DNA from 4 places in the Streptomyces sp. NPDC005761 genome. Region 4 is predicted to be linked to each of the others. Evidence: riboswitches for the same ligand, from Rfam matches in the RefSeq annotation. Region 4 holds a riboswitch; each other region holds the start of a gene.
What was found. Region 4 has a riboswitch for S-adenosylmethionine ahead of thrC (threonine synthase). Riboswitches for the same ligand answer to the same signal wherever they lie in the genome.
Positions count from the first base shown of each region.

Region 1: linked by a shared signal. The riboswitch ahead of ABZ434_RS17025 (aminotransferase class V-fold PLP-dependent enzyme) and the one ahead of thrC (threonine synthase) in region 4 are both predicted to bind S-adenosylmethionine.
Region 2: linked by a shared signal. The riboswitch ahead of ABZ434_RS19620 (hypothetical protein) and the one ahead of thrC (threonine synthase) in region 4 are both predicted to bind S-adenosylmethionine.
Region 3: linked by a shared signal. The riboswitch ahead of ABZ434_RS17560 (putative leader peptide) and the one ahead of thrC (threonine synthase) in region 4 are both predicted to bind S-adenosylmethionine.

Region 1 covers NZ_JBEXXX010000015.1:160,531-165,507, forward strand. Annotated here, with positions in the region: gene ABZ434_RS17010 (Rieske 2Fe-2S domain-containing protein) at 1-310, shown strand, start outside; gene ABZ434_RS17015 (ubiquinol-cytochrome c reductase cytochrome b subunit) at 307-1,932, shown strand; gene trpD (anthranilate phosphoribosyltransferase) at 2,056-3,120, shown strand; SAM riboswitch class IV at 3,213-3,330, shown strand; gene ABZ434_RS17025 (aminotransferase class V-fold PLP-dependent enzyme) at 3,504-4,883, shown strand.
Region 2 covers NZ_JBEXXX010000020.1:35,356-40,332, forward strand. Annotated here, with positions in the region: gene ABZ434_RS19610 (cytochrome P450) at 1-800, opposite strand, end outside; gene ABZ434_RS19615 (cytochrome P450) at 797-2,095, opposite strand; gene ABZ434_RS19620 (hypothetical protein) at 2,297-2,737, opposite strand; SAM riboswitch class IV at 2,785-2,894, opposite strand; gene ABZ434_RS19625 (phosphocholine-specific phospholipase C) at 3,006-4,977, opposite strand, start outside.
Region 3 covers NZ_JBEXXX010000016.1:122,577-127,553, reverse strand. Annotated here, with positions in the region: gene ABZ434_RS17570 (NtaA/DmoA family FMN-dependent monooxygenase) at 1-717, opposite strand, end outside; gene ABZ434_RS17565 (LLM class flavin-dependent oxidoreductase) at 736-1,962, opposite strand; gene ABZ434_RS17560 (putative leader peptide) at 2,035-2,121, opposite strand; SAM riboswitch class IV at 2,191-2,303, opposite strand; gene ABZ434_RS17555 (sugar ABC transporter permease) at 2,523-3,794, opposite strand; gene ABZ434_RS17550 (ATP-binding cassette domain-containing protein) at 3,791-4,570, opposite strand; gene ABZ434_RS17545 (substrate-binding domain-containing protein) at 4,698-4,977, opposite strand, start outside.
Region 4 covers NZ_JBEXXX010000028.1:92,590-97,566, forward strand. Annotated here, with positions in the region: gene ABZ434_RS24125 (trehalose-6-phosphate synthase) at 1-982, opposite strand, end outside; gene ABZ434_RS24130 (glucosyl-3-phosphoglycerate synthase) at 1,090-2,037, opposite strand; SAM riboswitch class I at 2,191-2,317, shown strand; gene thrC (threonine synthase) at 2,335-3,639, shown strand; gene ABZ434_RS24140 (MoaD/ThiS family protein) at 3,679-3,957, shown strand; gene ABZ434_RS24145 (cold-shock protein) at 4,403-4,609, shown strand; gene groL (chaperonin GroEL) at 4,972-4,977, shown strand, end outside.

The DNA.
Region 1 (4,977 bases), on a different contig from region 4:
CGTCCGCATCGAGCCGGACAACATCAAGGACAAGCGCGAGCGCGAGTGGGCCCACGAGGGAATCGTGGCCTTCTCGAAGATCTGCACCCACGTGGGCTGCCCGATCAGCCTGTACGAGCAGCAGACGCACCACGTGCTCTGCCCGTGCCACCAGTCCACCTTCGACCTCTCCGACGGCGCCCGCGTCATCTTCGGTCCGGCCGGTCACGCTCTTCCGCAGCTGCGGATCGGCGTGAACAGCGAGGGCAACCTCGAGGCGCTCGGTGACTTCGAAGAGCCCGTCGGTCCTGCATTCTGGGAGCGCGGATGAGTACTGCGACCGATACGAAGCGCAAGGCGCCCGCCGGTGAGCGGGTGGCCGACTGGGCGGACGGCCGGCTCGGGATCTACTCCCTGGCCAAGGCCAACATGCGCAAGATCTTCCCGGACCACTGGTCCTTCATGCTCGGTGAGATCTGCCTCTACAGCTTCATCATCATCATCCTCACGGGTGTGTACCTGACGCTGTTCTTCCACCCGAGCATGAACGAGGTCGTGTACCACGGCCCGTACGAGCCCATGCAGGGCATCCGGATGTCCGAGGCCTACGCCTCGACCCTGAACATCAGCTTCGACGTGCGTGGCGGTCTGCTGGTCCGGCAGATCCACCACTGGGCCGCGCTGATCTTCCTGGCCGGCATGTTCGTGCACATGATGCGCGTCTTCTTCACCGGTGCGTTCCGCAAGCCGCGTGAGATCAACTGGCTGTTCGGCTTCCTGCTGTTCGTCCTGGGCATGTTCACCGGTTTCACCGGTTACTCGCTCCCGGACGACCTGCTCTCCGGCACCGGTGTCCGCTTCATGGAGGGCGCGGTCCTGTCCGTGCCGATCGTCGGTACGTACCTGTCGATGTTCCTCTTCGGCGGCGAGTTCCCGGGCGGCGACTTCGTCGCCAGGTTCTACTCGGTGCACATCCTGCTGCTGCCGGGCATCATGCTCGGGCTGCTGGTGGCCCACCTGATCCTGGTCTTCTACCACAAGCACACGCAGTTCGCGGGTCCCGGCCGGACGAACAAGAACGTCGTCGGCATGCCGCTGCTGCCGGTCTACATGGCGAAGGCGGGAGGCTTCTTCTTCCTCGTCTTCGGTGTCATCGCGGTCATCGCGGGCATCGCCTCGATCAACCCCATCTGGGCCATCGGGCCCTACCGCCCGGACCAGGTGTCCACCGGCGCCCAGCCCGACTGGTACATGGGCTTCTCCGAGGGCCTGATCCGTGTCATGCCGGGCTGGGAGGTGAACCTCTGGGGCCACACCCTGGTCCTGGGCGTGTTCATCCCGCTGGTGATCTTCCCGCTGGTCCTGGCCGCGATCGCGGTCTACCCGTTCATCGAGTCCTGGGTCACCGGGGACAAGCGCGAGCACCACATCCTGGACCGTCCGCGCAACGCGCCGACCCGCACGGCGTTCGGCGTCGCGTGGATCACCTGGTACATGGTGCTGCTCATGGGTGGTGGAAACGACCTCTGGGCCACGCACTTCCACCTGTCGATCAACTCCATCACCTGGTTCGTGCGGATCGCGTTCTTCGTCGCTCCGGTCATCGCGTTCGTCGTGACGAAGCGGATCTGCCTCGGCCTTCAGCGCCGGGACAAGGACAAGGTGCTGCACGGGCGCGAGTCCGGTCTCATCAAGCGCCTGCCGCACGGTGAGTTCGTCGAGGTCCACGAGCCGCTCGCACCGGCCCAGCTGCACACGCTCACCGCGCACGAGCAGTACAAGCCGGCCGAGATCGGCCCGACGGTCGACGAGAACGGTGTCGAGCGCAAGGTGTCCGTGGTGCAGAAGCTGCGGGCCAAGCTCAGCAAGGGCTTCTACGGCGAGAACAGCCAGATCGCCAAGCCCACCGCCGAGGAGTACAAGGAGATCACCAGCGGCCACGGCCACCACTGATCACCTGAACTGATCGCCACAGCAGGAGCCCCGTCCATCCGATGGACGGGGCTCTTCGCTGTCCCCGGGGCTCGATAGGGTGGCCCCATCCCCTTTATCGGCTGTGGACCCCAGGAGCGGACCATGAACGTTGTGACCCCGGCAGGCGGCGACAGCGTGGCGGCTCGTACCTGGCCCGGCGTGCTGACCCCCCTGCTGCGCGGCCAGGACCTGACGGAGGACGACACCGCCTGGGCGATGGACCGCATCATGAGCGGTGAGGCGACCGACGTGCAGATCGCCGGCTTCGCCGTGGCGCTGCGAGCCAAGGGCGAGACGGTCACGGAGGTCTCCGGTCTGGTCCGCGCGATGTACGAGCACGCCACGACCATCCACGTACCCGGCCGCACGGTCGACATCGTGGGCACCGGCGGCGACATGGCCAAGACGGTCAACATCTCCACCATGTCGGCGATCGTCGTGGCCGGGACGGGCGCCAAGGTCGTCAAGCACGGCAACCGCGCCTCGTCGTCTGCCAGCGGTTCCTCCGACGTGCTGGGCAAGCTCGGCGTCAATCTGGAACTGCCCCCGCAGCGCGTCGTCGAGGTGGCCGAGGAAGCGGGCATCACGTTCTGCTTCGCCGTGAAGTTCCACCCCGCCCTGAGGCACGCGGCGAAGGCCCGGGCGGAGCTCGGCGCGCCGACCACCTTCAACATCCTCGGCCCGCTCACCAACCCGGCCAAGGTGCGCTCGCAGGCGATCGGTGTCGCCGACCTGCGGATGGCGCCGATCGTCGCGGGCGTCCTCGCCGAACGGGGCAACTCCGCCCTGGTCTTCCGGGGCGACGACGGCCTGGACGAGCTGACCACCACCGCGACCTCCCGCGTCTGGATCGCCAGGAACGGCGCCGTGCGCGAGGAGGCCTTCGACCCGCGCGACGTCGGCCTGGAACTGGTGCCGGTGGACGCCCTGCGGGGCGCCGACGCCTCGTACAACGCGGACGTGGCCCGGCGGCTGCTCGCCGGGGAGACGGGCCCCGTACGGGACGCGGTGCTGCTCAACTCGGCGGCGGCCCTCGTCGCGCTGGACCCGGGGGAGGGCACGCTCGCCGAGCAGCTCACCGCCGGGATCGCCAAGGCCGCCGAGTCCATCGATTCGGGTGCGGCGGGCCGGGCGCTGGAGCGATGGGTCGTGGCCAGCAACGCCTGAGAGGCTTCCGGGCACAGGATGTGAGGCGGGGCGCAGTCCAGATCATGGACTGCGCCTTGCGCGTTCCTCCGCGTATGGCAGGATGCTTGGCAGGTCATGAGTGACAGCGACTACGGCCCCGGCCCGCTGTCCGGCAACCCTCCGTCCGTGGCGGGGTGCCCCGGGTGAAGACCAGGCCGCAGGCAGCGAGGTCTGCGGCAAGCGCGGACCCCTCGACATCGTGAGATGTCCACCCGTGGGGTCCTGGTCCTCAGGGAGCCTCTTGTGAGCAAGCGAATGCGATAGGGCTTTTCGGCCCTTCTCCGCACACCCCTCTTTCTTCCTCCGTGCTGCCGCGTATCCGCAGGCACGCGGAATTCGCCTGCCTGTTACGGGAGTTCGTCATGTCTGTCCTCACTGCTGCCACCGACCAGTCGATTTGTGCCCCGCTGCCGGTTCTGGGTAAGGATGTGACGGTTCCGCTCGTCACGGGCGGAGAGGTCACCTACGCCGCGCTGGACTACGCCGCCAGCGCCCCGGCGCTGCAGCGGGTGTGGGACGACGTGGCCGCGTACGCGCCGTACTACGGCAGCGTCCACCGCGGCGCCGGCTACCTCTCGCAGCTCTCCACGGACCTCTTCGAGAGCAGCCGCGAGACCGTCCGGGAGTTCCTCGGCTGCCGCACCGAGGACCAGGTGACCTTCACCCGGTCCACCACCGACTCGCTCAACCTGCTCGCAGCCGCCCTCCCGGCCGACTGCCAGGTGTTCGTCTTCGAGACCGAGCACCACGCCTCGCTGCTGCCCTGGCGCGACGCCCGGGTGACGTACCTGAACGCCCCGCGCACCCCGGCCCAGGCCGTAGAGACCCTGGAGCGCGCGCTCGCCGGCCGCGACCCCTACGGCCCCGCGCTGGTCTGCGTCACCGGCGCCTCCAACGTCACCGGTGAGCTGTGGCCGGTCAAGGAGCTCGCCGCCGCCGCGCACGCCCACGGCGCCCGGATCGTGCTCGACGCCGCCCAGCTCGCCCCGCACCACCCCGTCGACATCGCCGTGCTGGACGTCGACTGGGTCGCCTTCTCCGGGCACAAGCTGTACGCGCCGTTCGGCTCGGGTGTCCTCGCCGGCCGCTCCGACTGGCTGACCGCAGCCGAGCCGTACCTGGCCGGCGGCGGCGCGTCCCGCCAGGTCGCCCGGCGCGCCGACGGCGGGGTGGACGTCGAGTGGCACACCACCGCCGCCCGCCACGAGGCCGGTTCGCCCAACGTCATCGGCGTCTACTCCATCGCCTCCGCCTGCAAGGCGCTCACCGAGGCCGGATTCGACAGCCTGGTCGCCCGGGAGCAGCGGCTCGTCACCGCGGTCCGCGCCGGACTCGCCGAGGTCCCCGAGGTCAAGGTGCTTTCGCTGTTCGGCGACGACGCCCCGCGGGTCGGCGTCATCTCCTTCGTGGTGGAGGGCTGGAACAGCTCCCACTTCGCCGCGGCACTCTCCGCCGAGTACGGCATCGGGGTGCGCGACGGACTGTTCTGCGCCCACCCCCTCGTGCGCACCCTGCTCGGCAGCGACCCGCAGGACGTCGGCGAGTGCGGCGCGCCGGAGGCGGAGCCGGGCCAGAAGTCCCTCAACGCGATCCGGGTCAGCTTCGGCGCCGGTACGCCGGACGAGCACGTCGAGCGCTTCCTGCGGGCGGTCAAGGAGCTCGTGAGCGAGGGCGCCCAGTGGAAGTACCGGACCGAGGACGGCCGTTGCGTCCCGGACCGGGGTACGGCCGCCCAGGTCTGAGGTCTCTCAGCACGTTCGGGGGGGGGGGGGGCGGCGGGCCGGCCCCGCCGCAAAATGCTAACTCCGGGCCCTCTCGGCCCTGCATATAGGTGTT
Region 2 (4,977 bases), on a different contig from region 4:
TGGGCCAGCAGGGCGCGTACGGCGTTGAGGATGAGTCCGATCGTGGTCTCGTGCCCGGCCGCGACCATCGCCTTGAGGTTGCCGATCACCTCCTCCTCGGTCAGCGGCTTGCCGCCCTCGTCGGCGAGGATGAGCGCGGAGGTCAGATCGTCGGTCGGCTGCGCGGTCTTCTCGCGTACGAGTCCGGCATAGAAGACGTCCAGGTCGGCAAGGAGAGCCAGGCGTTCGTCCTGCGGGGTGAGCATCGAGAAGAAGGCCTTGTACTGGCGGGTCAGCATGGCGTTCGACGCGGGGTCGACACCCATCAGCATGCCGACGACGCGCATGGGCAGTGGCTGGGCGAACACGGACTTGAGGTCGACGACGGCCCCGTCCCTGCCACCCTCCGCGAGCGCGTCCAGCAGTTCCTCGGTGAACTTCTCGATCTCGGGGCGTATCGCCTCCAGCCGGCGGGGCGTGAGCGCCTGGGAGGTCTTGGTCCGCAGCCGGCGGTGCTCTTCGCCGTCGACGGTGAACATGGACCGGCCGGCGTCGATCATCCCGATGAGCGGCCACGCGTGCGTCACCTCACCGCTCTGCCACAGCCCCCAGGCGTCGAGGTCCTTCACCAGTCGCGGATCGAGCAGGAGCTGCCGTGCGTCGGCGTGCCGGGTGAGGGCCCATGCCGGTACGCCGAGGAGCTCGATCCGGGCCAGCGGTCCGGCGTCGCGCAGCCGCGCGGTCTCTCCGTCCAGGTCCTGGACCATCGGGTCGATGACGACGGTCGCACCGTTCGAGGCGGCGGCGTGAGGACAGTTCACGAGAGGTCTCCTGTCGTACGAACGGGGGTGAACCGAACGGGGAGCGAAGTGGTGCCACGCAGGAACGCGGAGGGCCGTCGTACGAGGTCGTCGACGGCGACGGCGAGCTGGAGATCGGGGAGCCGGTCGAGCAGGACCTCGATGCCCGTACGGGCGATGATCTCGGCGATCTCCTGTGCGGGGAACGGACACCGGTACTCGCCGTGACTGAACGCGAGATGGGCACCGTTGCCGCCCTGTGCGGGCGCTCCGGAGCCGGCCAGGTCCTGACGGATGAGCGGGTCGGTGTTGGCGGCGCCGAGCCCGAGCAGCAGCATGTCCCCGGCCTTGATCCGCTGTCCGCCGAGCTGCGTGTCGCGTGCGGCCCACCGTCCGGCGAGGATCTGGGTGGGCGTGTCCTCCCAGAGCACCTCGTTCATGGCCTCGCCGATGCTGCGCCGGCCACGGGCCATGGAGTCGGCGAACGTGTCCTCGGTGAGCATCAGCCGCAGGGAGTTGCTGACCCAGTCCGCGGTGGTGAGGTGCCCGGCGGCCGTGACGGCCATCAGGTCGAGCATGTACTCCTCGTCGGTGAACGCCTCGGGGAAGGCCAGCATGCGGGAGGTCACGTCGTCCCCGGGTGCCGCCCTCTTCGCGGCCACCAGCCGGGCCATGTGTTCCCCGAACCGCAGATGGGCGCTCTGCGCGTCCGGCCCGCCGTCGGCCAGGTCCTTCAACACCTGTGCGATGTCCGCGCCTTCGGCGTCGGGGAAACCGACCAGGCGGGCGAGGACGAGGACGGGGAGGGGCTCGCAGAAGTCCGCGACCAGGTCGGCCGTGCCGCGGCTGCACACGTCGTCGATCAGCCGGTCGGCCAACTGCTCGCAGTGGCTGCGGATCTCGAAGGGATCGGCGCCTTCGAGGGCCGGCCCCACCATACGGGCGTGCCGTCGGTGCTCCTCCCCCGCGCTGAAGTAGATGGAGGGCAGGGGGCGCCCCACCATCGGCAGCAGGGGCCAGTCGTCGGGGATGTGGGGCCACTGGTTCCACAGGCCCACGTCGCGGGGGAACAGCTCCGCGTCGCTGGTGACCTGATGGAGCTCGCGGTACCCGATGACGAGCCAGGAGGGGAACCCACCCGGCAGCTCCACGGGCACGACGGGCCCGTGGTCACGCCGCATGGCGCGGTAGACGGCCTGCGGCTCGGTCTGGAACCCGGGCCCGCCGAGCGGCACCGCCCCGGTGTGTGCCGGGCAGCCGGGGGGTGGAGGAGGAGAGGCCAGCGCGGGCTCTGTGGAAGAAGGGCGCGTCGTCATGAGTCCTGACTCCTGTGGCGAAGGCTGCACGCGTCAAGATCATGCGATCAACGCATGTTCACTATAAGGATTTTGTGTGTCGCCGGAACGGTCAACAGCGATCAATCCCACACCCTGAACGGAACAACAGGTCGACAACTCAACACATTTGATGAGCATCGCGATGTACCGCACGGCCGCACAGGACGGCGCAGTCCCCCACTACGCCGACGAGGTGCGGCCTCCGGCGCAACCGGCCTCGCTCTGCCCCTCGGACTCACAGAGCTGACCGCCCTCGATCGCCACGTTGACCAGCCCGGCAGCCCGCCCCGTTCCGTCACCCGCACCATCGCCGTACTCCAGCTTCAGCGCATGCCAGCGCGCCAGCCAGTACACACGCCCACGGTGACCGGCGAGGGCCTCCCGCAGCGCGCCGGGGGTGTGCGTCCAGACCGCGGGGAGGTCACCCGCATAGTCGAAAGCGGCCCGCAGTTCGAGCCATCCGTCCTCACGGACATCACCGGAGGTGAGCAGGACCTCGACGGCCTGCCCCGGCTCCTGCCTGCACTTCTTGGCGTGGATCCAGTGCACGCGGTGGCCCGCGGCGTAGCGGGAGCACTCGCCGCTCCGCACGGAGTCGTTCTGGGTGAGATGACGCAGCATGAGGGGGGTTGGCCTTCCGGGACGAGGACCCCGAGCGCCTGCACCGCGGTCCGCTGTTCCCCGTACCCTGCGCACGGGGCGGGTCGTCACCCGGAGCACCCGCAGCGGAGCGGGGTGCCGTCCAGCAAGCCGGGGCTGCACACTGGAACTCATGACCCGTACAGGACTCTAGCCCAAGCGGACCACGCGACCCGACGGGTGATCAGGAGGGCGCGGCGCCCGGCCACGGGCACCGCGCCCTCCCGGACGACCCGTCGGGCCGAGGCCCCTAGCCGGTGACGAGACCCGGGTCACTCGTACCGGCGCGGCCTGTCTCGACGTGTCCGGCGAAGCGCCGCAGGAAGGTGGCGTCCGTGTCGGAGACGACAGTGAGGTCGTACCAGTACTTGCTTCCTCGCAGGTCAAGCGTGTGCTTCACGGTCTCGCCCGCTCGGACCGCGAGGGTCTGCACCCCTCCCCCGTATCCGACGGCACTGCGTACGGTCAGCCTCACGGTCGCGGATCCACCGTTGACGAAGGTCAGCTGAAGGCTGCCGGCGGAGGCGTCGTGACGGGCCGTCACCTCGGGCCCCGTCACTTTCCCACCGGCTCGGAAGCTGCGCAGGAAGCCGTTGGGGCCATGCACGGTGAGGTCGGTCACTCCCTTGGAGTAGGTGGTGTTCCAACTGTCCGAGAGGGACTTTCCGGCCTCGGTGGTGTAGGTCCAGGGCCCGTCGGTGCGGTTCGCCGAGGTCACCAGGAACTGCGCGCCGGCGGCGGCGCCCCCACTGAAGGTGAGGCGGTACTTCCCGGTGGACGTGTCGGCGGCCCCGTCGACGAAGGGCGCGTAGCGCAGCGGCCGGGTGGGCCGGGCCCCCTTCTCCTGCTTGGGCACGCTGCCTGTGGTGGGCGGCACGGGGACGTAGTCGGGGTGCCGGAGGCGGTCCGGCGGCTCGTAGGCGTCGGTCGACGGCAGCGGGGTGTCCGAGGTGTCCGTACGCCCGAAGTCGAAGGCGGAGGTGAGATCACCGCAGACGGCGCGCCGCCAGGGCGAGATATGGGGCTCGTGCACGCCGAAGCGCTGTTCCATGAACCGGATGACGGAGGTGTGGTCGAAGACCTCGGAACACGCGAACCCGCCGGTGCTCCAGGGGGAGACCACCAGCATGGGAACCCGCTGGCCGAGCCCGTACGGCCCGGCGGTGTACCGGATGTCACCGGGGAAGTAGTCGGCCGAGGTGTCCACGGTGGACAACCCCTGCGCAGGCCCGGACGGCACGAAGGGCGGGACGACGTGGTCGAAGAAGCCGTCGTTCTCGTCGTAGGTGATGAAGAGGGCGGTCCGCCCCCAGACCTCGGGATCGGCCGTCAGCGCGTCCAGTACCTGCGAGATGTACCAGGCACCGTAGTTGGCGGGCCAGTTGGGGTGTTCGCTGTATGCCTCCGGAGAGACGATCCACGAGACCTTCGGCAGCGTCCCGGCCCGGACATCGGCCTTCAGGTCGTCGAGGAGCCCGCCACCGCTCTTGAGGTCGGTGCCGGTGCGCGCCTTGTCGTAGAGCGGATCCCCGGGCTCGGCGTTGCGGTAACTGTTGAAGTAGAGCAGCGAGTTGTCGCCGTACGTACCCCTGTACGCATCAGCGATCCACCCCCATGACCCGGCGGCGTCGAGCCCGTCCCCGATGTCCTGGTACACCTTCCACGACACCCCGGCCTGCTCGAGCCGCTCGGGGTAGGTGGTCCAGCCGTACCCCGCCTCGTCGTTGCCGAGCACGGGACCGCCACCGGAGCCGTCGTTACCCGTGTATCCGGTCCACAGGTAGTAGCGGTTCGGGTCGGTGCTGCCGATGAACGAGCAGTGGTACGCGTCGCAGACGGTGAACGCGTCGGCGAGGGCGTAGTGGAACGGTATGTCCTCACGAGTGAGGTGAGCCATCGTCGTCGCGGTCTTGGCCGGCACCCACTGGTCGTACGCACCCTTGTTGAACGCCCGGTGCCCGCCTGCCCAGTCGTGGTTGAGGTCGCGCAGGAACTGCATCCCGAGCCTGTCGGCGGGCGGCCGGAACGGCAGCACCTCCTTGCCGAGCCCGTCCTTCTGGTGCCAGACCGGCTTCCCGCTGGGCAGCGTGACGGGCCGCGGATCACCGAAGCCGCGTACGCCGTTCATGGTGCCGAAGTAGTGGTCGAAGGAACGGTTCTCCTGCATCAGGACCACGATGTGCTCCACGTCCTGGAGCGAGCCCGTACGACCCCGCGCGGGC
Region 3 (4,977 bases), on a different contig from region 4:
CGCGAACTCGCGTCCCTCGTCGGAGTCCCCGGCCTGGAAGATCACCGGGCGGCCCTGCGGACTCCGCGGCACGTTGAACTGCCCTTCGATGTCGAAGTGCTGCCCCTTGTGCACGAAGGATCCGGCCCGCGCGTCCCGGAGGAAGGTGCCCGTCGCACGATCGGCGACGATCTCGTCACCGCGCCATGAGTCGAACAGTTCGTTGGCGGTGGCGAGGAACTCCTTGGCCCGGGAGTACCGCTCCTCCTGCGGCAGGTATCCGCCACGCCGGAAGTTCTCACCCGTGAACGCGTCCCACGAGGTGACGACGTTCCATGCCGCGCGTCCACCCGAGAGGTGATCGAGGCTGGCGAACTGGCGGGCCACCTCGTAGGGCTCGTTGAACGTGGAGTTGATCGTGCCGGTGAGGCCGAGGTGTTCGGTGACGGCGGCGAGGGCGGACAGCACGGTGAAGGTGTCGGGGCGTCCCACGACGTCCAGGTCGTAGATCTCACCGCCCTGTTCCCGCAGGCGGAGCCCCTCGGCGAGGAACAGGAAGTCGAACTTGGCGCGTTCGGCCGTGCGCGCGAAGTGCGCGAAGGAGCTGAACTCGACGTGGCTGCCCGCCGCGGGGTCGCTCCAGACGGTGGTGTTGTTGACGCCCGGGAAGTGGGCGGCGAGGTGGATCTGCTTGAGCGGCTTGCCGGTGCTGTGGCCGGCGCCGTTGCTGGTGCTCATGTGGGTGGTCCCTCCGGCTCAGACAGTGGCGTAGCGATTGGCGGGGCGGGCGAGTCCGAGCAGCCCGCGCAGGGTGTCGGCCTCGTAGGCGGTCCGGAAGGCGCCTCGGCGCTGCAGCTCCGGCACGAGCTTGCGGGTGATCGCCGGAAGGTCGTGGCCGATCACTGCGGGGCGCAGCCGGAATCCGGAGAGCCCGGCCCGCTGCCATTCCTGGAGAAGGTCCGCCAGTTGCGCGGGTGTGCCGGTGAAGATCTTCGCGTCGCTGGGGTACGGATGTCCCGCGAGGTCGTCCAGACGGTCCCGGCGGGCCGCCGCGGCCGAGGGGGTGTCGTCGAGGAAGACCACGAGGTCCCCGAAGATGTGGAGGAGTTCCGTGGCTCGCCCCGCCGCCGCCTGCTGGGAGCGGATCTCGTGGACGATGGCTCCGGCCTGGCCCGGGTCGTGCGGGGTGACGTAGCCGATGTCCGTTGAGCGTGCCACCAGTTGGAAGGGCACGCTCCGGTGCGCCAGGGCGCTGACGACCGGCTGCCCCTGCGGGGGCCGGGGTGTGATGGAGGGACCCTTGACGCTGAAATGCCGGCCCTCGAAGTCGGTGTAGTGGAGCTTGTCGCGGTCGATGAAGCGGCCTGTGGCTGCGTCCCGGATCTCGGCACCGTCCTCCCAGCTGTCCCAGAGGCGGCGCACCGCTTCGACGTACTCGGCGGCTTCCTCGAAGAGTTCGGCGGTCAGCGCCCGTACGGCCGGGGTGTCCAGTTCGTCGAGGCGAAAGCGCGGGAAGGCGCGGCGGCCGAAGTGGGCGGCTTCGTGCCGTCGGGCCGATACCTGGATGCGCACACCGGCCCGGCCCGTGCTCACGTAGTCGAGGGTGGCAATCGCCTTGGAGATGTGGAACGGCTCGGTGTGTGTGGCGACCACGGTGGGGACGAGGCCGATGTGCCGGGTCAGCGGTGCCACGCGGGCGGCGACGAGTACCGCGTCGAGGCGACCGCGCTCCTGGTCGGTGCGGCCGTCGGGCTCCGGGAACTGCGAGGACTGGAGCCCGAGGGCGTCCTCGATCGTCACGAAGTCGAGCAGGCCGCGTTCGGCCTCGCTGACGATGTCGGTCCAGTACGCGGCGGTGAGCAGTTCCCCGGGCCGGGCCTCCGGCTCGCGCCAGGCGGCCGGGTGCCAGCCCGCTCCGTCGAGCGCGACGGCGAGGTGCAGCAAGGAGGACAGGGGAGGGTGCGGGGATGACGATGCGGACACGAAGGGTGCCTTCCTGATCGACCGTGGGTGATCGCCGGACCTCGTCGGGAGGTTCGGCGTCGCGGGAACGGGTCAGGAACGACAGAGCGCGCCGGCGACGCGCTGGAGATCGATGTGGGGCCGGGAGTAGAGGTGGACGCGGCGCCGGGGGGCGAGCACCTTGACGAGGGGGCAGGACACCGGTGGCACGACCCTCGCCTCCACTCTTCCGGCCGGGCGGGCCCGGAGGCCTCGCGCTTGCGGAACCCGGACGGGCCCCGCCTGGTCGTCACCTGGAGCACCCCGCCGCGCGGGAGGGTTGCCGGTCAACAAGCCAGGGCTCGAAGCTGACGCTCATGACCTGTCCGGAACGCTACGCGCGACGCCCGCGCCGCGCAATGCCCGCCGGATCATGGTCGTGCTCACCCCGCCGGAAGTCCCAACACCGCGGCTGCGCCGACTGTTCCGTCCGGCCACAGTGACGCCGGGCCCAGCGCCCGCCACGCGGCGCTCGCGCCCGGCCCCCCCTTGCGCCGGGGCCTGACCGGAGCCCCGCGGCGCCGATGGCCCCGGGGGCGTAATCACGCGCGTCCCGCGGCCTTCTGACTCCGGCGGGAGACGGAGTCGACGACCACGGCCGCCAGCAGGACCGATCCCGTGATCATGAACTGGATGGCGTTGCTGACGCCCATGATGTTCATCCCGGACTGGATGGACCCGATCACCAGGGCGCCGAGCAGGGCCGACCACACCGAACCGCGGCCGCCGAACAGGCTCGTGCCGCCGATGACGGCCGCGGCGATGACGTTCATCAGGAGGTTGCCGCCGCCCGAGGTCTGACTCGCCGACTGGATCTGCCCGGCGAGGAAGAGGCCCCCGACCGCGGCCATGGTGCCGGCGATGGAGAAGACGGACATCCGGACGAACGGCACGCTGATGCCTGCCCGTCGCGCACCCTCCGAGTTGCCGCCGACCGCGAAGACCTTCCGCCCGTACGTGGTGCGTCGCAGCACGAAGTCCAGTACCACCAGCACGACAAGGAAGATCAGGAGGGCCAGTGGGAGGCCCTGGTACCGGTTGAGGATGTACGCGGTGGTGAAGGCGATCGCGGCGATGACGACCGTACGCAGCACGATCTCGGCGACGGGGCGGGACGGCACCCTCGCCGCCCTGCGGCGCGCGGCGTCCAGGAGGGAGGCCGCCAGGAACAGACCCACCCCGGCCGCCGCGGTCGCGTAGGCGGCAGCCGGGCTGTGGTAGATGGTGGAGTAGATCTCGGCGACGTTGGTGTCGCCCGGGATGTTGACCGTGCCGCTGGAGCCGAGCACCTGCAGCATCAGCCCGTTCCAGGCGAGGTTGCCCGCAAGGGTGACCACGAACGCGGGCACGCCGACTTTCGCGAAGAAGAAGCCCTGGATGAGGCCGACCGCAGCTCCGCCCAGCACGGCGATCAGGAGCGCCAGCCATTCGTTCATGCCGTTCATGACGTTGAGAACGGCGAAGATCGCGGCGCACAGACCGCTGACGGACCCGACGGACAGGTCGATCTCACCGAGGAGCAGCACGAAGACGATGCCGACGGCGATCATGCCGGTGCCGACGATCTGCTGGCTGAGGTCGGAGAGGTTCTGGGCCGAGAGGAACGTGCTGTTCAGGCTGCCGAACACCGTCCAGATGATGATCACGGCGATGACTACGGGGAGGGAGCCCAGTTCCCCGCTGCGCATCTTGCGCCAGAACTCCGCGGCGTACCCGCGGATGCCCTCCTCGCGGACGAGCAGGCGGGTGTCGATGGCGGGCATGGCGTCGTGGGCTGGTTCCTGGCCGTCGTCGTGTCCGGGTTCCCGTGTCATCGCTCCTCCTCCCGCTTACGGGCCTGGCGGCGGGTGACCGCGCTGTCGGAGGCCCCGGTGATGGCGGAGATGATCTCTTCGGTGGTCGTGGAACGCCGGTCGAAGAAGCCGTTGTTGCGACCCAGGCGCATCACCGCGATCCGGTCCGCGACCGCCATCACGTCCACCATGTTGTGGCTGACCAGGATGGTCCCCAGACCGCGCTGCCGGAGCCGCTCGACCAGGTCGAGGACCTCGGCCGTCTGCTCCACCCCCAGGGCCGCGGTGGGTTCGTCGAGGATGACGACCTTCGGATCGCCGATCAGGGACCGGGCGATCGCCACCGTCTGGCGCTGTCCGCCGGAGAGCGAGGCGACGGGGATGCGGACGCTCGGGATGCGGATGGACAGGGTGTCGAGCAGTTCGCGCGAGCGCTGGTCCATGCGGACCTCGTCGAGCACACCGAAGCGGCGCAGTTCGCGGCCGAGGAAGAGGTTGCCGACCACGTCGAGGTTGTCGCACAGGGCCAGGTCCTGGTAGACGGTCGCGATGCCGAGGTTCTGGGCGTCGTGCGGCCGGCTGATGGCGACCCGGCGGCCCTGCCATTCGATGACGCCCTGGTCCGGTGGGTTGACGCCCGCGATCGCCTTGACCGCGGTCGACTTGCCGGCTCCGTTGTCGCCGACGAGCGCGACGACTTCGCCGGGGTGGACCTCGAGATCGAAGCCCGACAGTGCCTGGACCGCGCCGAAGCGCTTGGAGATCCCCCGCAGAGTGAGCACAGGTGCTTCCGGCAAAGGAACCGCCTCCTGGGTCGTCCGCACGCACGGGCAGACGGTCTCTGCCCCCGCCGGACGAGCCGCGTGGTGCGGCCCGTCCGGATGTGTGGAGTCGGGAGTACTGATGTCGGTTCGCGAAGGGGGGCTACTGGAGTCCGGCCTTCTCGCAGGCGTCGGAGTAGGCGGGAGTACAGATCTCCTCGACCGAGTACAGGCCGTCCTTGACGACTGTGTCGTTGATGTTGTCCTTGTCGACCACGACCGGCGTCAGCAGCTTGGCCGGGACCTTTTCGCCGCTGCCACTGGTGACGGTGGTGGGCGTGAGGTTCTTGGGAACGTCCTTGCCCTGGGCGAGGTCGACCGCGATGGCGGCGGCGGTGTCGGCCTCCGGCTTGTACGGCTTCTCGACGGTGATGGTCTGGGTG
Region 4 (4,977 bases):
CGCGCTGCACCTCGGCCGTGTACTCCCGGTAGACCGCGAGGTCCTGCCGCGAGGGGTAGGCGAACGCGATGTGGACGACGCGCCCGCGCCACTCGGGCCGCTCGTCGAGCAGGGCTCGGTAGGCGTGCAGGCCGCGGACGATGTTCTTGGACAGTTCCGTACGGTCGACCCGCACGATCGTCCTCCGGCCGGGGCCCACCTGCTCCCGCAGCGCCGCCATCCGCTCGTCCACATCCGCCTCGTGCGCGCGGCGGCGCAGGAAGTCCGCGTCGGCGCCGAGGCCGTGCACCCCGATCCGGGTGCGGCCGGTGCCGCCGAGGATCTCCGTGCAGCAGCCGATGAACGCGTCCGCCCAGCGGCGGGTCAGGAAGGCCGCCCGGTCGGCGCCGAGGATGCCGCGCAGCAGCTGTTCGGCGATGTCGTCGGGCAGCAGCCGGAAGTAGTCGACGGGGGCCCACGGGGTGTGCGAGAAGTGGCCGATCCGCAGGTCGGGGCGGAGCTCGCGGAGCATGCCGGGCACCAGCGCCAGGTGGTAGTCCTGCACGAGGACCGCCGCACCCTCGCCCGCCTCCTCGGCGAGCGCCTCCGCGAAGGCCCGGTTGTACGTCTCGAAGGAGGCCCACTGCCGGCGGAACTCCGCGTCGAAGACCGGTTCGACGGGCGTCTGGTAGAGCAGGTGGTGGACGAACCACAGCACCGAGTTGGCGATCCCGTTGTACGCGTCGGCGTGCACTTCCGCGTCGATGTCGAGCATCCGGACACCCGGCTCGCCGACCCCTCGCTGGACCGCCGCACGGTCACCGTCACCCAGGGCGGCGCAGACCCACATCTTGTCGTCGACCGCGCTCAGGCCGGAGACGAGTCCGCCCCCGCCGCGCTTGGCGTCGAGGGAGCCGTCCTCGCGCAGCGCGTACGAGACCGGGCCGCGGTTGGACGCGACGAGTACCTGGGCAGCGGGCTGGGGGGCGTGCTCGGAGACCATGGGCGGAATCTAGCCCGATCACGAACCGCCCAAACGTGCGAAGCCCTGCCAGGTCCCGTCACCAGGCGTGAAACGCACTCCCCACGGCGCCGGTCGCCTTCCCCGCCTCACGCCGCGCGGCGTGAGACGTACTCCTCGATCTCGCGCATCGGCGGCCGCTCCTCGGTGTCCACCGGGTAGGTGTGCGGGACGAATCCGTGCTCGCCGCGCTCGAACTGGGTCAGCGACGGGCGGACCAGATGCCCGCGGGAGAGGCGGAGTTGAGCGGTCCGGTAGATGGCGGCCGCCATCCGGCCGAGCGCCTGGCCGTCCTGGTGGCGGTGCTTCCTGACGCCGACGTCGACCTGGGCGAGCGCGTCCAGGCCGACCGTGTGCAGGGCGTCCACGAGCAGGCCCAGCTCCACTCCGTAACCGACGGGGAACGGCAGCCGCTCCAGCAGCGAGCGCCGCACGGCGTACTCGCCGCCGAGCGGCTGGACGAAACCGGCCAGCTGCGGCCAGTGCAGATTGAGCAGCGGGCGTGCCACCATTTCGGTGACCCGGCCGCCCTGGCCCGTGGTGTCGCCGAACGGGCGGTCGTACATCGCCTTGACGAACTGCACCGAGGGATCGGTCAGCAGCGGGCCGACGATGCCGGAGACGAAGTCCGCCGAGAAGTCCTTCAGGTCCGCGTCGATGAAGCAGACGATGTCACCGCCGGTCACCAGCAGTGACCGCCAGAGCACCTCGCCCTTGCCGGGGACGGCCGGGATGCGGGGCAGGATCGTGTCCCGGTGGACCACCCGGGCGCCCGCCCGGCGGGCGACCTCGGTCGTGGCGTCCGTCGAACCGGAATCGATCACCACGAGCTCGTCGACCAGCCGGACCTTCTCCATGAGCTCGCGCCGGATCGTCGTGACGATGTCCCCGACCGTCTCCGCCTCGTTCAGCGCGGGCAGCACCACACTCACGCTCGTGCCGTGCGCGTCGTTCCTGGCCGCCAGCAGACGGTCCAGCGGACGGTCGGCGGCTGACCAGGAACGCCTGGTCAGCCAGCGTTCGACCTCTTCCAGCACGGTCGATACTCCCTGTATGTGATCCATCTCGCGGTTCGGACGACTATCTCAACAGTCCGGTGCTTCGGTTACAGTCTTGAACAACGCAGATGGCCGTCGCATGCCGGGGTCCGTCCGCCGATAAACGCCTGGATCCATGGTCCAGTGCCACAGCGCTCATCCAGAGGGACAGAGGGAACGGCCCGTTGAAGTCCCGGCAACCCTCCCGCCGACCGCGAGGTCAGGTGGGGAAGGTGCCAATTCCGTCTCGTGACGAAATGCGTCGCGAGGAAGATGAGGAGAAAGGGCCTCGCCATCATGGCTGTTGAGACTGTTGCAGCACACACCGAAGCTTCCGTGGATCTCGGTCCCGCCGCGGCGCTTTCCTGCCGCGAATGCGGAGAGCGATTCGCACTCGGCCCCATTTTCGCCTGCGCGTCCTGTTTCGGGCCGCTCGAAGTGGCGTACGACCTGCCGAGCGGCTCCCCCGAAGAGCTGAAGAAGCGCATCGAGGCCGGACCCGACAACATCTGGCGCTACGCGCCGCTGCTGCCGGTCCCCTCCGATGTCGCGGACAAGCCCAACATCAACCCCGGCTTCACCAAGCTGGTCAAGGCCGACAACCTCGCCCGCGAGCTGGGCGTCACCGGCGGTCTGTACGTCAAGGACGACTCCGGCAACCCGACGCACTCCTTCAAGGACCGCGTCGTCGCGATCGCCGTCGAGGCCGCCCGCGCCTTCGGCTTCACCACCCTCTCCTGCTCCTCCACCGGCAACCTCGCCGGTGCCGTGGGTGCCGCCGCCGCCCGGGCCGGCCTGCGTTCGTGCGTGTTCATCCCGCACGACCTGGAGCAGGGCAAGGTCGTCATGGCCGCGGTGTACGGCGGCGAGCTGGTCGGCATCGAGGGCAACTACGACGACGTCAACCGCTTCTGCTCCGAGCTCATCGGCGACCCGCTCGGCGAGGGCTGGGGATTCGTCAACGTCAACCTGCGTCCGTACTACGGCGAAGGCTCCAAGACCCTCGCCTACGAGATCTGCGAGCAGCTCGGCTGGCGGCTGCCCGACCAGATCGTCATTCCGATCGCGTCCGGCTCACAGCTCACGAAGATCGACAAGGGCCTCCAGGAGCTGATCAAGCTCGGCCTGGTCGAGGACAAGCCCTACAAGATCTTCGGCGCCCAGGCCGAGGGCTGCTCCCCGGTCTCCGCCGCCTTCAAGGCCGGGCACGACGTCGTGCGGCCGCAGAAGCCGAACACGATCGCCAAGTCCCTGGCGATCGGCAATCCGGCCGACGGCCCGTACGTCCTGGACATCGCGCGCCGCACCGGTGGAGCCGTCGAGGACGTCGACGACGAGCAGGTCGTCGACGCGATCAAGCTGCTGGCCCGCACCGAGGGCATCTTCGCGGAGACCGCGGGCGGGGTGACGGTCGGCGTGACGAAGAAGCTGATCGACGCCGGTGTGCTCGACCCGACGCTCACCACCGTCGTCCTGAACACGGGTGACGGCCTCAAGACGCTGGACGCCGTGGCCGCCACCTCGCAGGCGAGCGCCACGATCCGTCCGAGCCTGGACGCCTTCCGTGCCGCCGGCCTCGCCTCGGGCCTCGCCACCGGCTGAGAAGCTTTTGACCACCCGAGACTTCAGGAAGGGCACACCATGAGCGTCAAGGTCCGTATCCCCACCATCCTCCGCACCTACACGGGCGGCCAGGCCGAGGTCCCGGCCGAGGGCGCGACCCTCTCCCAGGTCATCGAGTCCCTGGAGAAGGACCACCCGGGCATCGCCGCCCGCGTCCTGGACGACCAGGGCAAGCTGCGCCGCTTCGTGAACGTGTACGTCAACGACGACGACGTGCGCTTCGAGGGCGGCCTGGACGCGGCCACGCCGGACGGCGCCGGCATCTCGATCATCCCGGCCGTCGCCGGCGGCTGCTGAGCCCGCGGCCCGGGCCCCGGAGGCCGCCGGGCCGACTTCACAGCGTGACCACGATTGCCCCCTCCGCAAGAGAAGCGGAGGGGGCAATTCTGCATGGTTGAGCGGGGTAGGGTGAGGGAAGCCCCCTCCGCTGCCCGTGCCCCCCGCATATGAGAATGCGCCGGGCCACGACAAGATGCAGCCAAAGTGTGCGAGCTCCTTGCGTCATAAGTCGCCTTTGCCTGGCCCGAGTTGCCCAGGATCCTCATGAATTCCTCACATTCGGGCGATCGGTTCTGCTCAGAATTCTCGTCCGATTGACCTGTTGCAGAGGGCAGTTGGGCAGATACATTCGGCCGCGGTCGACGCGTTCCGGCGCACCCACCCTCTCCTGTCGGAGGGTGAGTTCTGACCCGGGCCCGCGAAGTGCGGTCCTGTGCAAGGGCCAGTAATAGGGGAGTTAGGCATGGCTCAGGGCACCGTCAAGTGGTTCAACGCGGAGAAGGGGTACGGCTTCATCGCGGTCGACGGTGGTGCGGATGTTTTCGTCCACTACAGCGCGATCCAGATGGACGGGTACCGCACCCTCGAAGAGGGTCAGCGAGTTGAATTCGAGATCTCGCAGGGCCAGAAGGGGCCGCAGGCGGACATGGTCAAGCTCGCCGTCGGCTGAGCCCGCCGGCCACGACGCAGTCGGTCAACGACACTACTCACGCACGAAGGGCCCGTACCCGAGAGGTACGGGCCCTTCGTGCGTCCCGGGCCGTCGCGGCGGGGACGTGCCGCGCACCCTGGGCCCGCTTCGGCGGGACGGCCCCCGCGGCTGTCCACACTCCGAGGTGGACGCTTGCACTCTCGGGGGTCGAGTGCTAATTATTGGCTTAGCACTCTCTGGGTGAGAGTGACAGAAACTTGGACCGGGCCGGTGAGGCCCGCAGGTCTGCCGGGGCAAGGAACCGGCAGACACGCAGGCCGTCCGTCGCGGGCGCCTCTCGGTCCGGAGAAATCCACCCCTGTCCGGGAGGACCACTTCATATGGCC